Regions from separate parts of the Geodermatophilus sp. URMC 60 genome, predicted to be linked through region 3. Evidence: predicted binding sites of a transcription regulator. Region 3 holds the regulator's gene; each other region holds the start of a gene.
What was found. The regulator LexA, encoded in region 3, represses DNA repair genes until DNA is damaged. The targets are predictions, from matches to a motif close to TCGAACANNTGTTCGA.
Positions count from the first base shown of each region.

Region 1 (5,522 bases), 1.3 Mb from region 3:
CTGGAGCCCTGCGGGTCGCGGCTGTTGTTGAGGTGCACCAGGTCGACGCGGCCGGTGATCGCACGGACGTCGTCCACCGCGGTCGCCAGGTCCCACCCGGCGGCCCACGCGTGGCAGGTGTCGAGCACGAAGCCGGCGCCGAACTCGCCGACCGCGTCCCACAGCCGGGCGAGGGCGTCGAGGTCCCGGGCCATGGCGTTGCCCCCGCCGGCGGTGTTCTCGATGAGCAGCGGGACGGGGAACCCGCCCTCCTCCGCCTGCCGCGAGAACGTCTTGCGCCAGTTGTCGACGCCGGCCGCCGGGTCGTCCTTGGCCAGCACGTGCCCGCCGTGCACCACCATGCCCATCGCACCGACCGCGGCGGCGGCCTTCGCGTGCGCGGCCAGCAACTTGCGGCTCGGGATGCGGATGCGGTTGTTCGTCGTCGCCACGTTCAGCACGTACGGCGCGTGGACGACGACCGTGACGTCGCTGGCCAGCAGGTCGGCGGCGTCCGGACGGGGCTTCGGCGCCGTCCAGCCCTGCGGGTCGGCGAGGAAGACCTGCACCCCGTCGGCGTCCATCTCCGCCGCGCGGGCGAGCGGGCCGCCGGCGTCGAGCTCGTTGTCCTCGGTCAGGCCGGGTCCGACGTGTACGCCGATCGGGTGAACTGGCACCCCGCGACCCTAGTTCGACCGCGCTGCCGCCTCACCCGCGTCGCCGCCGACGGCATCCGGGACGGGCTTTGCCGCTGGCCGCGCCGCTGGCGGGGTCGCGCCGGCCTCCCCCACCGCGGCGCCGGTGCCACCCACCCCGCCGGCCGCTGACCCGTACACCTCCACCGGCCCGCGCCGCCGTCGTCCCGCTGGGGACGGCGGCGGCGCTCGCCGTCCGCGCTGGTACCCTCGACGGAGCGCGTTCCACCGGTGGTCGTCACCGGGCGGGGCGCGCGACGCGTGTACGACCCTCCTGCTGCAGACCGACTGCAGCCGCCCAGACCAGAGGAGGTGGGGTTCTCCGTGCGTCACTACGAACTGATGGTCATCCTCGACCCCGACCTGGAGGAGCGCACGATCGCTCCCTCCCTCGACCGGTTCCTCACCGTCGTCACCAACTCCGGTGGCACCGTGAAGACCGAGATCTGGGGCCGCCGCCGGCTGGCCTACGAGATCAAGAAGCAGGTCGAGGGCATCTACGCCATCGTCGACATCCAGGCCACGCCCGCCGCGGTGGCCGAGCTCGACCGACAGCTGAACCTCAACGAGTCGGTCCTGCGCACGAAGCTGATGCGGCCCGAGGTCCACTGACCATGGCCGGCGAGACCGTCATCACCGTCATCGGCAACCTGACGTCGGACCCGGAGCTGCGCTTCACGCCGTCCGGCGCCGCGGTCGCCAACTTCACCGTCGCCTCGACCCCGCGGACCTTCGACCGCCAGTCGCAGGAGTGGAAGGACGGCGAGGCGCTCTTCCTGCGCTGCAACGTCTGGCGTCAGGCGGCGGAGAACGTCGCCGAGTCGCTGACCCGCGGGTCGCGGGTGATCGTCTCCGGCCGGCTCAAGCAGCGGTCGTTCGAGACGAAGGAAGGCGAGAAGCGCACCGTCGTCGAGCTCGAGGTCGACGAGATCGGCCCGTCGCTCCGCTACGCCACCGCGAAGGTCACGAAGGCCTCGCGCGGTGAGGGTGGCGGTGGCGGGTTCGGCGGCGGTGGCGGTGGCGGCTTCGGCGGTGGCGGCGGGTCCAGCGACCCGTGGTCGACCCCGGCCCCGCCGTCCGACGAGCCGCCCTTCTGAAGAAGGACCCCCTCGCCCCCCACGCCTCGCTCCGCTCGGTGCGGACCCCTGCGAGGGGGCCGTTCCATTCCGTCACTCTCTGGAGAACCCCGGTGGCCAAGCCCCCCGTTCGCAAGCCCAAGAAGAAGGTCTGCCAGTTCTGCAAGGACAAGGCGACCTACATCGACTACAAGGACACGACCCTGCTGCGGAAGTTCATCTCCGACCGCGGCAAGATCCGTGCCCGCCGCGTGAGCGGCAACTGCAGCCAGCACCAGCGGGACGTCGCCACGGCCGTCAAGAACAGCCGTGAGATGGCCCTGCTGCCCTACACCTCGACGGCGCGCTGACCATGAGCACCCAGAAGCTGATCCTGACGCAGGAGGTCACCGGTCTCGGGTCCTCCGGTGACACGGTGGAGGTCAAGGGCGGCTACGCCCGCAACTACCTCCTGCCCCGCGGCCTGGCCATCGTCGCCACCCGCGGTGCCGAGAAGCAGGTGGAGTCGCTGCGCCGGGCGCGTGCCGCCCGCGAGGTGCGGTCGCTCGAGGAGGCGCAGGCCGTGGCCGGGCGCCTGTCGGGCCTGACCGTCCGGGTGCCGGCGCGTGCCGGTGAGGGTGGCCGGCTGTTCGGCCGCATCACCACCGCCGACGTCGTCAACGCCGTGACCGCCGCCGGCGGTCCCGAGCTCGACCGGCGCCGGGTGGAGCTGCCCAGCAGTGTCAAGACCACCGGCCAGCACAAGGTGACCGTTCGGGTGCACCCCGAGGTCACCTCTCAGCTGACCATCGAGGTCGTTCCCGGCTGAGCAGGACCCTCCCGCCCCACCCCTCGCGAGCTCGGGGCGGGGCCGGTGGGGGAACTGCGCCCGCGAGGGGCGTCGGACTCCGGTCCGGCGCCCCTCGCGGCGTCTCGGGTCCCTCCTGTGACCGCTCCGCCGGGGCGTCGGTGCGGGCGTCCTCGGAACGTCTCCGTGACCGGTCGCCGACGGCCGGTGCCTGCGCGTCGTCCTGTGGATGTGTGACCGCTGGGGCGGCTGCGGCGGACCCGTCGACACGCCGGGGGCGACATCCGGATTTCTCGCAAATTTCTCCCGTCCACACCCGGTGAGTTGTTCCCGCGCAGGTCAGCGGCGGGATACGGGGGACGGCGTCACGGCGTCCCCCGCTGTCTCCACATGTCGACACGACTGTGTCCACCGACTTGTCCACAAGTTGTGCAGAAGCGCGTGCACACCGGTGTTGGACTGGTCCGTCCGTACTTCCTAACGTCCTCCTCGGCTCCCGTCGGTGCGGATCTGTCGGTCCCCCGCGGTAGCAACGACCCGAACACACGTTCGAGTCAGGTGTGCAGCGTTCTGGTGCTTCCCCCACCAGGCCCCGGCTTCGTGCCGGGGCCTGTGCGCGGGTGCGCCGGGAGTGGATGGAGGAACCCCGTGGCGGTGGCCGACGACTTCGAGCGCCCGTCCCCGACGGCTCCGGCGTACGACCGGCAGCCACCGCAGGACGTCGCAGCGGAGCAGTCGGTGCTCGGCGGCATGCTGCTGAGCAAGGACGCGATCGCCGACGTCGTCGAGGTGCTGCACGGCAACGACTTCTACCGGCCGGCACACCAGGTGATCTACGACTGCATCCTCGACCTGTACGGGCGGGGCGAGCCGGCCGACGCGATCACCGTCGCCGCCGAGCTCAACCGCACCGACCAGCTGTCGAAGATGGGTGGCGCCGTCTACCTGCACACCCTGATCCAGTCGACGCCGACCGCCGCCAACGCCGGCTACTACGCCGCGATCGTCGCCGAGCAGGCGGTGCTGCGGCGGCTGGTCGAGGCCGGCACCCGGGTCGTCCAGCTGGGGTACGGCGCGGCGGGCGGCAAGGGCGACGTCGACGACATCGTCGACCGCGCCCAGCAGGAGATCTACGACGTCACCGAGAAGCGCATGAGCGAGGACTACTCGCGCCTCGAGGACGTCCTGCAGCCCACGATGGACGAGCTGGACGCCATCGCCTCCCGCGGTGGCACCGCCCGCGGCGTGCCCACCGGTATCCGCGACCTCGACGAGCTCACCAACGGCCTGCAGGCCGGTCAGATGGTCGTCATCGCCGCCCGACCCGGTGTGGGCAAGGCCCTGGCCCTCGACACCCCGATCGCCACGCCGACCGGGTGGACGACGATGGGCGAGGTCGCCGTCGGTGACCAGGTGATGGGGTCCGACGGCCGACCGACGACCGTCGTGGCCGCCACCCAGGTGATGACCGGCCGCCCCTGCTACGAGGTGCGCTTCTCCGACGGCTCGGTGGTCGTGGCCGACGCCCAGCACCAGTGGCTCACCGACACCCGTGCCAGCCGGCAGTCCGCACAGGCGGCGGCTGCCCGCTGCAACGGCCACCGCAACCGGCGCACGTTCGCCGAGGTCCGGACGACGGAGGAGATCGCCCGCACCGTCCGCTGTGCGACCGAGGACGCCCGGCTCAACCACTCGGTGACCAATGCGGCGGCGCTCCAACTCCCGGAGGCCGACCTCCCCCTCCCGCCGTACGCGCTGGGCGTGTGGCTGGGCGCCGGCACGTCCCGGGCCGCCCACTTCACCAGCGACGACCCCGAGATCGCCGTGTACATCGAGGCGGACGGTCTCATCGTGGAGCCGACGGGCGTCGACAGGCGGTACTCGCTGCGGCTCCCGGCACGGCCGGCCGTCGCCTCCCGGCCGTGCCCGATGTGTGGCGAGCTCTTCATGCCGACGACGTCCCAGGCGCAGGCCTGTGGCAAGACCTGCGGCGGCCGGCTACCGGCCGGCGGCGGTCTCGGGCGTCAGGCGACCTGCCCGGACTGCGGAGGGCCGTCCGCCGGGCTATCGCAGTGCCAGGCCTGCCGCGACCACCACGGCACCGTGCCAGGCGTCCTGCGCACGCTGGGGGTCTTCGGCGACAAGCACATCCCCACCACCTACCTGCGGGCCTCGGTGGCCCAGCGGCGCGCTCTCCTGGCCGGCCTCCTGGACACCGACGGGACGGTGACGCCCAGCGGCGTCGTGCAGTTCGCGGTGACCGACCGGCGGCTGGCCGAGGACGCCCGCGAGCTCGTCGCCGGCCTCGGGCACCGGGTGCGGATGAGCCGCAAGCGGGTCAAGGGCCGCAGCGGGGCGTCGTCCACCTGCTTCACCCTGACCTTCAGCACGGACGACGAGGTCTTCCGCCTGGAGCGGAAGAAGCTCGCCCACAAGGAGCGCGGTGCGCGCAGCTTCACCGCCCGCGGCGTCCGTTTCATCACTGACGTGCGGCCGGTCCAGAGCGTGCCGGTGCGCTGCATCCAGGTGGATGCCGAGGACCACCTGTTCCTCGCCGGGCGGAGCTTCATCCCGACCCACAACTCGACGCTGGGGCTGGACATCGCGCGGTCTGCCACCGTCAAGCACCACCTGGCGGCGGTCATCTTCTCCCTCGAGATGAGCAAGCACGAGATCACCATGCGTCTGCTGTCGGCGGAGGCGAAGGTGCCGCTGCACCACATGCGCGCCGGCACACTGTCCGACGAGGACTGGTCGAAGCTGGCCCGCCGGATGGGCGAGATCGCCGATGCACCGCTCTACATCGACGACTCCCCCAACATGACGATGATGGAGATCCGGGCGAAGGCCCGGCGGCTCAAGCAGCGCAACGACCTGAAACTCGTGGTCATCGACTACCTCCAGCTCATGACGTCGGGCAAGCGCGTCGAGAGCCGTCAGCAGGAGGTCTCGGAGTTCTCCCGTGCGCTCAAGCTGCTGGCCAAG
Region 1 is NZ_CP199958.1:811,754-817,275, reverse strand. It holds gene ACWIX3_RS03950 (deoxyribonuclease IV) at 1-656, opposite strand, end outside; gene rpsF (30S ribosomal protein S6) at 999-1,286, shown strand; gene ACWIX3_RS03940 (single-stranded DNA-binding protein) at 1,289-1,771, shown strand; gene rpsR (30S ribosomal protein S18) at 1,864-2,100, shown strand; gene rplI (50S ribosomal protein L9) at 2,103-2,558, shown strand; gene dnaB (replicative DNA helicase) at 3,186-5,522, shown strand, end outside.
Region 1: dnaB (replicative DNA helicase) is a predicted target of LexA. The motif match lies at 3,075-3,090, and genes of this name have one in related genera.

Region 2 (5,522 bases), 1.8 Mb from region 3:
CGACCGACCCCAGCACCACCGGCACCGAGGCCGTCAAGCGCGGCATGGCCGAGCAGCTGAAGGGCGGCGTCATCATGGACGTCGTCACCCCCGAGCAGGCCCGCATCGCCGAGGACGCCGGCGCGGTAGCCGTCATGGCCCTCGAGCGGGTGCCGGCCGACATCCGCGCCCAGGGCGGCATCGCGCGGATGAGCGACCCGGACGTGGTCCAGCGCATCATCGACGCGGTCTCCGTCCCGGTCATGGCCAAGGCGCGCATCGGCCACTTCGTCGAGGCGCAGGTGCTGCAGAGCCTCGGGGTCGACTACGTCGACGAGTCCGAGGTCCTCACCCCGGCCGACGAGGCGCACCACATCGTCAAGAGCGAGTTCACCGTGCCGTTCGTCTGCGGCGCCACCGACCTGGGTGAGGCGCTGCGGCGGATCGCCGAGGGCGCGGCGATGATCCGGTCCAAGGGCGAGGCCGGCACCGGCAACGTGGTCGAGGCCGTGCGGCACGTGCGGGCCATCCGCGCCGGCATCAGGCGGCTGGGCACCCTCGACGCGACCGAGCTGTTCGTCGCGGCGAAGGAGCTGCGCGCCCCGTACGACCTGGTCGCCGAGGTCGCCCGGCTGGGCGAGCTGCCCGTCGTGCTCTTCACCGCCGGCGGCATCGCCACCCCCGCGGACGCTGCGATGATGATGCAGCTGGGCGCCGAGGGCGTCTTCGTCGGCTCGGGCATCTTCAAGTCCGGCGACCCGGCGCAGCGGGCCGCGGCGATCGTGCAGGCGACCACCTTCCACGACGACCCCGGCGTGATCGCCAAGGTCTCCCGCGGTCTCGGCGAGCCGATGGTCGGCATCGACGTCGCCACGCTGCCGGAGGGGGAGCGGTACGCCACCCGCGGGTGGTGAGTCCGTGACGGCGCGGCGGGTCGACGTCGAGGGCGCCCGCGCGTCCGCCGGTCCGGAGCGGGAGGCCGCGCCGGGACGGCGGATCCGTGGTCTCGACGTTGCCCGCGGGCTCGCCGTCCTGGGCATGTTCGGCGCGCACCTGGGCGACACCGGCGAACTGGGCTGGGACCCGGCCACCTGGCGGGCGCTGGTCGACGGGCGGTCGTCGATCCTGTTCGCCACGCTGGCCGGCGTCTCCATCGCGCTGATCTCCGGCGGCCGCACGCCGGCCACCGGGCCGGAGCTCGCCCGGGCCCGCACCCGCGTCCTGGTCCGCGCCGCGTGGGTGTTCGCGATCGGCGGCGTCCTGGAGCTGCTCGACACCTTCGTGGCGATCATCCTGGGCGTCTACGCGGTGCTCTTCGTCCTCGCGCTGCCCTTCCTGCGCTGGCCGCCCGCGCGGCTGCTGCTCGCCGCCGGCGTCGTCGCCCTGGCCGCGCCGCCGCTCACCCTCGTGGTCGGGCGGTACGCCACCGGGCTGGACGAGGAGGGCAGCGCCTTCACGTTCCTGCTGTTCACCGGCTACTACCCGGCGGCGGTCTGGGCGGCCTTCGTGCTCGTCGGGCTCGCGGTCGGCCGGCTGGACCTGGGGACGGCCCGGGTGCGCGGCGGCCTGGTCGCGGGTGGGGCGGCCGCGGCGGCGCTGGGCTACCTCGGCGGCTGGCTGAGCACCCGGGCGCTCGCGCCGGGGCAGGACCTGGCCGGGATCGAGGCCGGCTTCGGCTCCTCCGGCGAGTGGGACCCGGCCTGGTTCGCCGGCGCCGAGCCGCACAGCTCGACGCCGTTCGAGGTGCTGGGCTCCGGCGGGGTCGCGGTCGCCGTCATCGGGGTGTGCCTCGTGGTCGCCGACCTGCTGCCGCGGCCGACGTACCCGCTCGCGTCCGTGGGCGCGCTGGCGCTGTCGGTCTACACCGCGCAGATCGTCGCCATCCGGGTGCTCGAGGTCGACAACTCCGACGACTGGGGCAGCTGGGTGCGTTTCACCCTCACCGCCCTGGTGCTGGCGTCGGTGTGGCGGTGGCGGCTGGGTCGCGGTCCGCTGGAGCGGCTGCTGACCTGGAGCTCGCGGCGGGCGGCCGGGCCCTGAGCCGGGGTACGTAGCCTGGTCCCCCGTGTCCGGGAACCCTGTCGTCGGTGTGCTGGCCCTGCAGGGCGACGTCCGCGAGCACCTCGCGACGCTGCCGGAGCTGGGTGCCGAGGCGGTGACCGTCCGGCGTCCCGAGGAGCTCGCCGCGGTGGACGCACTCGTCGTCCCTGGCGGGGAGTCGACGACCATGGCCAAGCTGACCGCGCGGTTCGGCCTGCTCGAGCCGCTGCGCGCGGCGGTGGCCGGCGGGCTGCCGGTCTACGGCTCCTGCGCCGGGATGATCATGCTGGCCGACCGGCTGCTGGACGCCCCACCGGACCAGGTCACCGTCGGCGGGCTGGACGTCACGGTGCGGCGCAACGCCTTCGGTCGGCAGGTGGACTCCTTCGAGTCGCAGGTCTCGATCGACGGCGTGGCCGGGGGCCCGGTGCACGCGGTCTTCATCCGGGCGCCGTGGGTGGAGCAGGCGGGGGAGGGCGTGCAGGTCCTCGGCCGGGTCGAGGGGGGAGCCGCCGACGGTAGGATCGTCGCGGTCCGCCAGGGGAACCTGGTGGCCACCAGCTTCCACCCCGAACTGACCGGGGATCGCCGGGTGCACGCGCTGTTCGTGGAGATCGTGCGCGGTCACCTGGCCGAGCAGGCCGGCGCCGCAGCCGGGAACGAGAGGGGCACTTCGTGAGCGAGCTTGCGAGCTCAGCGGCGAGCACAGCAGCGGGGCCGCGAACGCGGCCGACGAGCGCCAGCGAGGAGGACTCGTGAGCGGCCATTCCAAGTGGGCGACGACCAAGCACAAGAAGGCCGGGATCGACGCGAAGCGCGGCAAGCTCTTCGCCAAGCTGATCAAGAACGTCGAGGTCGCGGCTCGCACCGGCGGCGGTGACCCGGCGGGCAACCCGACGCTGTTCGACGCCATCCAGAAGGCGAAGAAGAGCTCGGTGCCCAACGACAACATCGACCGCGCGGTCAAGCGGGGCGCCGGTCTCGAGGCCGGTGGCGTGGACTACCAGACGATCACCTACGAGGGTTACGCGGCCGGCGGCGTCGCCGTCCTCATCGAGTGCCTGACCGACAACAAGAACCGGTCGGCCATGGAGGTCCGCACGGCGATGACCCGCAACGGCGGGTCGATGGCCGACCCCGGCTCGGTTTCCTACCTGTTCTCCCGCAAGGGCGTCATTGTGGTGCCGAAGTCCGACGCGGTCGACGAGGACACCGTGCTCATGGCGGTGCTGGACGCCGGCGCCGAGGAGGTGCGCGACCAGGGCGACAGCTTCGAGGTCGTGTGCGAGCCGACCGACCTGGTCGCGGTGCGCACCGCCCTGCAGGACGCCGGCATCGACTACGACTCGGCCGACGCCGGCTTCGTGCCCAGCGTCTCGGTCGAGCTCGACGAGGAGGCCGCGGGCAAGGTGTTCCGGCTCATCGACGCGCTCGAGGACTGCGACGACGTGCAGAACGTCTACGCCAACTACGACGTCTCCAACGAGGTGCTCGAGAAGATCTAGGACCCCTCGCCCCACCACTCGCAGGCTCGCGGCGGCTCCTGCAGGGCGGCCGTCCAGCACCTCACCCGGCGCGGGCGTGTCGCGCCGTCCCGTCGCACCGGGCGGCTACCGTGGGTCGAACACCAGTTCGGCTGACGGCAGGAGGCGCCTCCATGCGGGTGCTGGGCATCGACCCGGGCCTCACCCGGTGCGGGTGGGGGGTGGTCGACGGGCGTCCCGGCGCACGGCCGACGGCCGTCGGCGTGGGGGTCGTGCGCACCGCCGCGGAGCTCGACCTGGAGCTGCGGCTGCTCGAGCTGCACACCGCCGTCACGGCGCTGCTGCGGGAGCACCGCCCCGACGTCGTCGCGATCGAGCGGGTCTTCACCCAGAACAACAAGGGCACCGCCACGGGGACGGCGCAGGCGGCGGGCGTGGCCGCGCTCGCCGCGGCGCAGGCCGACCGGCCGGTCGCGTGGCACACGCCCAGCGAGGTCAAGGCGGCCATCTCCGGCAGCGGCCGCGCGGACAAGGAGCAGGTCACCCTCATGGTCACCCGGGTGCTGGGGCTGGCTACGGCCCCCAAGCCGGCCGACGCCGCCGACGCGCTGGCGCTGGCGGTCTGCCACGCGTGGCGCGGCCCGGCGCAGCAGCGGCTCAAGGTGGCCGCGCTGGCCGGCGGCATCGGCGCGCCGGTGGTGCAGCGCACCCTGCCGCGCTGGCAGGGGGTGTCCCGGTGATCGCACTGCTGACCGGCGTGCCCCCGCGTGGCTGCGCGTCGATCCCGACGGGGGAGCGACGGTGATCGCGAGCGTGAACGGCCGGGTGGCCGCCGTGTCGCCGGACGGCGCGGTCGTCGAGGTCGGCGGCGTGGGCCTGGCGGTGCAGTGCACGCCGGGCACCATCGCCCGGCTGCAGGTGGGGGAGAGCGCCCGGCTGGCGACCAGCCTGGTGGTGCGCGAGGACTCGCTGACCCTCTACGGCTTCGCCGACGACGACGAGCGCCAGCTGTTCGAGCTGCTGCAGACGGCCAACGGCGTGGGCCCGCGCCTGGCGCAGGCCGTGCTCGCCATCCACCCACCGCGCGAAGTGCGCCGGGCGGTGTCGATGGCCGACGTCAAGGCGCTCATGCAGGTCCCCGGCATCGGCAAGAAGGGCGCCGAGCGGCTGATCCTCGAGCTGCGCGACCGTCTCGGCGTCACCTCGACCGACACCCAGCTCGACGGTGCCGCCCCCACGGGCCTGCCCGCGGTCACCCCCGTCGCCCCGTGGCGCGACCAGCTGGCCTCGGCCCTGGTCGGCCTGGGCTGGACGGGCAAGGAGGCCGACTCGGCGATCGCCCAGCTCGCCCCGATGGCCGACGAGCAGGTCACCGCGACCGGTTCGGTCGAGGTCGCCGTCCTGCTGCGCCAGGCGCTGCGCCTGCTGGGCCGGTCGTGAGCGGCCCGGTGACCGTGCCGGCTCCGCCGGCCGGTAGCGAGCAGGTGACACGGTGAGCGGCCCGTTCGACCGCGGGCTGTCCGCCGAGCCGGCCGACGGCCTCGCCCAGGACTTCCCGGTGTCGGCCGGAGCCGGTGACGAGGAGCGGGTCGTCGAGTCGGCGCTGCGCCCGCACTCGCTCGGCGACTTCATCGGCCAGCCCAAGGTGGCCCGCCAGCTGGAGCTGGTCCTCGAGGGCGCCAAGCGGCGCGGCCGCCCGCCGGACCACGTGCTGCTCTCTGGTCCGCCCGGCCTGGGCAAGACCAGCCTCGCGCTGATCATCGGCTCCGAGCTGGGGACGTCGGTGAAGATTACCAGCGGCCCGGCGATCGAGCGCTCCGGCGACCTGGCCGCGATGCTGTCCAACCTCGCGCCCGGCGACGTGCTCTTCATCGACGAGATCCACCGGATCGCGCGGCCGGCCGAGGAGCTCCTCTACATGGCGATGGAGGACTTCCGGGTCGACGTCGTCGTCGGCAAGGGGCCGGGCGCGACCGCCATCCCGCTGGAGATCAACCCGTTCACCCTGGTCGGGGCGAC
Region 2 is NZ_CP199958.1:3,042,969-3,048,490, forward strand. It holds gene pdxS (pyridoxal 5'-phosphate synthase lyase subunit PdxS) at 1-893, shown strand, start outside; gene ACWIX3_RS14495 (heparan-alpha-glucosaminide N-acetyltransferase domain-containing protein) at 898-2,019, shown strand; gene pdxT (pyridoxal 5'-phosphate synthase glutaminase subunit PdxT) at 2,045-2,698, shown strand; gene ACWIX3_RS14505 (YebC/PmpR family DNA-binding transcriptional regulator) at 2,775-3,524, shown strand; gene ruvC (crossover junction endodeoxyribonuclease RuvC) at 3,677-4,243, shown strand; gene ruvA (Holliday junction branch migration protein RuvA) at 4,305-4,943, shown strand; gene ruvB (Holliday junction branch migration DNA helicase RuvB) at 4,996-5,522, shown strand, end outside.
Region 2: ruvC (crossover junction endodeoxyribonuclease RuvC) is a predicted target of LexA. The motif match lies at 3,640-3,655, and genes of this name have one in related genera.

Region 3 (5,522 bases):
CACCGAGGTCGAGTACCGCCAGCTGCGCCTCGAGCGCGTCGTGCTGGTCGGCGTCTGGACCGAGGGCACCCAGGTCGACGCGGACCGCTCGCTGGGCGAGCTGGCCGCGCTGGCCGAGACCGCCGGCTCGCAGGTCCTGGAGGCGGTGAGCCAGCGGCGCGACAAGCCCGACGCCGGCACCTACGTCGGGTCGGGCAAGGCCGCCGAGATCCGCGACATCGTCGCCGCGGCCGGCGCCGACACCGTGATCTGCGACGGCGAGCTGACGCCGGGCCAGCTCAACGCGCTGGAGAAGATCCTCAAGGTCAAGGTGGTCGACCGGACCGCGCTGATCCTCGACATCTTCGCCCAGCACGCCTCCAGCCGGGAGGGCAAGGCGCAGGTCGAGCTGGCGCAGATGCAGTACATGCTGCCGCGGCTGCGCGGCTGGGGTGAGTCGCTGTCCCGGCAGGCCGGTGGCCGCGTCGCCGGCGGTGGCGGCATCGGTACCCGTGGCCCCGGTGAGACGAAGATCGAGACCGATCGGCGGCGGATCCGCGCGCGGGTGAGCAAGCTGCGCCGGGAGATCGCCGGCATGGCCACCGCCCGGGCTACGCAGCGCTCGTCCCGCGGGCGCAACGCCGTCCCCAGCGTGGCGATCGCCGGGTACACCAACGCCGGCAAGTCGAGCCTGCTCAACCGGCTCACCGGTGCCGGCGTGCTGGTCGAGAACGCGCTGTTCGCGACCCTGGACCCGACGGTGCGCCGGGCGCAGTCCCCGGACGGCCGCGAGTACACGCTCACCGACACCGTCGGCTTCGTGCGACACCTGCCGCACCAGCTGGTCGACGCGTTCCGCTCCACGCTGGAGGAGGTGGCCGCCGCCGACCTGCTGCTGCACGTCGTCGACGGCTCCGACCCCGACCCGCTGGGGCAGATCGAGGCGGTGCGCGTCGTCCTCGGTGAGATCGACGCCGCGGCCGTCCCGGAGCTCATCGTCGTCAACAAGGTGGACGCGATGACCGAAGAGGACGTCCTCACCCTGCGCCGTGCCCTGCCGGGTGCGCTGTGGGTCTCGGCCCGCACGGGTGCAGGCATCGAGCAGCTGCGAGAGATCCTGGCCGCCCGGCTGCCGCACCCCGAGGTCGAGGTCGACGTGCTGGTGCCCTACGACCGCGGCGACCTGGTGGCCCGGGTGCACCGGGACGGCGAGGTGCTGAAGGAGACCCACGAGGCCGGGGGTACCCGGCTCAGCGCTCGGGTGGACGGCGCCCTCGCCGCCGCCCTCGAGGGGTTCGCGGCGCCCGTCAGCTGACACGCTCGCTCGATCGAGCGAGGTCACGATCAGGTCACGGCCCGGTACCGTGGCCGGCGTGACCAGCGGCGCGGTGCGGCGGCGTCCGGGGGCGACCCCGCTCGACGCCGCCGACACCGGCGTCCCCGTCGGCCGCCCGCCGCGGTGGCTCCTGGTGGTCGCCTTCGTGGTCACGGTCGCGGTGACCGTCGACCTGCTCGGCCGGGGCGTGCTCGAGCGGATGGACCTGAGGGTCTCCGAGGTGGTCAGCGCCTGGGACCTCAAGGACTCCGCCGCCTACTGGCCGGTGTGGGCGGTGACCCAACTGGGTGGGCGCGGCTTCATCCTCATCGTCCTGGCCGGGCTCGTCGGCTACCTCGGGTGGCGGTTCCGCACGGTGGTGCCGCTGCTGCGGGTGCTGCTCGCGCTGGTCCTGCTGACCCTCGTCGTCTACTCGTTCAAGTACGGCACGGGCCGGACGGCGCCGGCCTACCCCGGGTCGTTCTTCCACCGGGACGGTGCGTCCTACCCCTCGGGGCACGTCGCCAACGCGGTGCTCATGTGGGGAGTGGCACGCTGGCAGGTGGTCGAGTACCGCCTCGCGGCATGGGCGCAGCAGACGGCCCGGGCGTTGAGCGTCGCCGGCCCGGTGGCCACCGGGGTGGCCATGGTGTCCCTGGACTTCCACTGGGTCACCGACGCCGTGGTCGGGGCGGCCGTCGGCCTCCTGCTGCTGGGCGTGGTTCACCTACTGGACGCGGTCGTGGTGTCACGCTGGGTCGGTGCCCGAGCTGGCCGGTCCTCCGCGTAGCGGGGTCGGAGGGCGACGTCTGACGGCCGGGACCGGTCTCGCGCTGACGCTCGTCCTCGGCTCCGCCCTGCCGGTGTCCGCACAGCCGGCCGACCCGGCAGCACCGGGAACGCGCTGCCAGCTGACCGACCCCCGTCTGCCCGAGGTCTCCGGGCTGGTCGAGGTGGGCGACCGGATGCTGGCGCACAACGACGGCGGCGACTCGCTCGAGGTCTACGTGCTCGACGCGACGTGTGCCGTGGTCACCGTGCACTCCGCGCCGGTGGACCCCTACGACCCGGAGGACCTGGCGCTGGCCGTCGACGGAACGGTGTGGCTCGCGGACACCGGCGACAACAACGGGACCCGGACGACGGTGGCGCTGCTGGCCCTGCACGCCGACAGCAGCAGTTCCGTCTACCGGCTCGCCTACCCCGACGGTCCACGGGACGTCGAGGCACTGCTGCTCGCGCCCGACGGGACGCCCTACCTGGTGACCAAGGAGGTGCTCGGCGCCAGCGCGGTGTACCGGCCGGTGTCGGCCCTCGTGGAGGACGGCACCGTCGGCCTCACCCAGGTCGGCGGCGTGGACTTCGTGCTCACCGGGACGCCGGGTGGCCCGGTCGGTCGCGCTGGACAGCTCATGGTCACCGGCGGCGCGGTCTCGCCCGACGAGCGGTGGATCGCGCTGCGGACCTACACCGACGCCTACGTCTGGTCGCTGACCGGCTCCGACGTGGTGGGTGCGCTGGCGGGGGAGCCGCGCCGGGTCGCGCTGCCCGAGGCGGCCCAGGGCGAGGCGATCAGCTTCACAGGGGACTCCTCGGGCCTCGTCGTGGCGGGGGAGGGCCTGCCCAGCGACGTCACCGTGGTCCCGCTGCCGGCCGAGGCGGCTCCCCCGCCGGGGACGACGTCCGCGGAGGGCACGGTCTCCGGACTGCGCTCGGGCGGGCACGGGCCGCCGCCGGTCGCAGCCGCGGTCGCCGCGGCCGTCGTCGCCGGCCTGATCGTGTGGCTCGGCGGCGTGTTCGTCCGCCGGCGCGACTGAGAGGGCCGGCCGCCCGCGACCGTCGCCGCGCCGGCGGGACCGGGTCAGACCCGGCGAAGCACCGTGACGACGCGGCCGAGCACGGTGGCGTCGTCGCCGGGGATGGGCTCGTACGCGGGGTTGTGCGGCAGCAACCACACGTGCCCGTCACGCCGCTTGTAGGTCTTCACCGTCGCCTCGCCGTCGATCATGGCGGCGACGATCTCGCCGTTCTCCGCGGTCGGCTGCTGCCGCACGACCACCCAGTCGCCGTCGCAGATGGCCGCCTCGACCATCGAGTCACCGGTGACCTTGAGCATGAACAGCGTGCCCTCGCCCACCAGCTCGCGGGGGAGCGGGAAGACGTCCTCGACCGCCTGCTCGGCCAGCACCGGGCCACCGGCGGCGATCCGGCCGACGAGCGGGACGTAGGTGGGGACGGGGGTCTCCTCGGCGCCGGCGGGGGCGACCACCGTGGGCGCTGGGCCGCCCGGGGTGTCGCCGGGCAGGCGCACGTCGAGCGCGCGCGGGCGGTTCGGGTCGCGGCGCAGCCAGCCCTTCTTCTGCAGCACGCTGAGCTGGTGGGCCACCGATGAGGCCGACGACAGTCCGACTGCCTCGCCGATCTCACGCACCGAGGGCGGGTAGCCGCGCCGCTCGATCGAGTCGCGGATCACCTCGAGGACGCGCCGCTGCCGCTGGGTGAGCCCGTCGCCGGCCTCGCCCCGGTCGGGGAAGGTGCGCACCGATGCCGCCTCGGCCGCCTCCGGTGGGGCGGTCCGGCTGCCCGACGCGCGACGCGACGAGCCGCCTCTGCCCCGGACACCGCTGCCCGACGTCCCCCTGGTGCCCGCCACGTCTCCTCCTCGCCGGCCGTGCCGCCACGGCCCCGTCGTCCTGCGCCCGCCCGGGGAGCCGGACGGGCCGGCCCCGGCCCCGCCGACGCCCTCGCGGCGACGGCGGACGGGTGCTGATCGGGACGGTAGCGCCTCGGCGGCGGTAGTTCAAACGTGTGTTCGAAACGAGGTGCGGTGTCGTGTCGACCCCGTCGGCGGGATGCGGTAGACATCGGACATGCGTTCGATCGAACGTGCGTTCGATCGGTGCCCGGGTCGACGGAGGAGGAGTGGTCATGGCGAGCGTGCGGCAGGCCGTGCTTGAGTTCGACGCCGCGGTGCAGGTCCCGTGGCGACCGTTGCTCGTGTCGCCGGACGGCGGCCGCGGAGCCGGAGCCGACCGGGCGGCGCGGACCGCGGTCCCGTCCGGGCGTGCCGCGCGGATGCTGGCCGCGCCGGGCCTGGCCGGGACCGGACTCCGCGTCGCCGGCCACCTGCGGCCGGTCCCCGACCGCCCGGCGGGCCCGGAGTCGCGGGCCGCGGAGCCGGTGGGGCCGCTCCGGGGCGCGGGCCGGGCCCCGGCGCGCCGGGAGCCGAGTGGCCCTCCTACCCCGTCGCGGGCGGTGCCGGCACGCGCGGTGCGCGGCGGCTGCGCCTCTCCGGGACGCGCCGCGTCCCCCCGGCTGCGCCTGACCCGTCGGGGGCGCCGGCTGGTGCTCGCCCTGGTGCTCGGCGGCGCCGTCGCGCTCGGCTCGGTGGTCGCGCCCCTCGGCGGCGGAGGCGACAGCGGGCTGCGGCTGGCCGGCGAGAGGAGTGTCGTCGTGGAGCCGGGCGACACGGTGTGGTCGATCGCGGGAGAGGTCGCCGGCACCGACCATGACGTGCGCACGGTGGTCGACGCCATCGAGGAGCTCAACGACCTCGAGGGCTCGGTCGTGGTCCCCGGTCAGGTTCTGGAGCTGCCCTGACCGGCACGGCCGGGTCGTCCGGTCAGGGCTCGGTCGAGGAGCGACAAGGGGCGGCGCCGATGTTCGTCAACCCCTCGTGCCGAGTCGCTGACGCTCGGTGGCAGGTGATCGATCTACGGTCGGGTCCGTGTCAGCGATCTCAGGCAGCCGGGCCGCCGTCTTCACGCAGCAGTCGCAGAACTGCGAGGTGTTCGTCGACGGCGCCTGGTGGCCGGGCTCGCTGCTGGGGTGGCGTCACGACGGTGAGGGCGCGTGCCGGATGTGGGTGCGGGTGACCGTGGCCGGCGTCGACCGCGAGACCTGGACCGATCTGGCCGAGGTGCGCCTGCCCGAGGCCCGGCCGGCGCCGGCGCTGGGCCCCGACGGCGGCGTCGACCCCTTCGCGGGCCTCGGCGAGAAACTGCTGCCCGGAGCCTCGGCCGCTCCGCTGCTGTCGCTGAGCGAGGCCGCCGCCCGTGAGCAGCGGGTGGCCGGCGTCGTCCCCGGCTCGGCTCCGGCCGCCGGACGCCGTCGCCGCCGTCACGGTGGCGACGTGACCGCCGAGCAGCCCGCCGTCCACGGCCCGTCCGCCGGCCGGCACCGCGCCGGGCGTCACCGGGCGTCCGACGGCGCAGTGCAGCCGGAGGAG
Region 3 is NZ_CP199958.1:4,799,072-4,804,593, reverse strand. It holds gene hflX (GTPase HflX) at 1-1,294, shown strand, start outside; gene ACWIX3_RS22610 (phosphatase PAP2 family protein) at 1,353-2,084, shown strand; gene ACWIX3_RS22605 (hypothetical protein) at 2,158-3,111, shown strand; gene lexA (transcriptional repressor LexA) at 3,156-3,947, opposite strand; gene ACWIX3_RS22595 (LysM peptidoglycan-binding domain-containing protein) at 4,223-4,894, shown strand; gene ACWIX3_RS22590 (hypothetical protein) at 5,022-5,522, shown strand, end outside.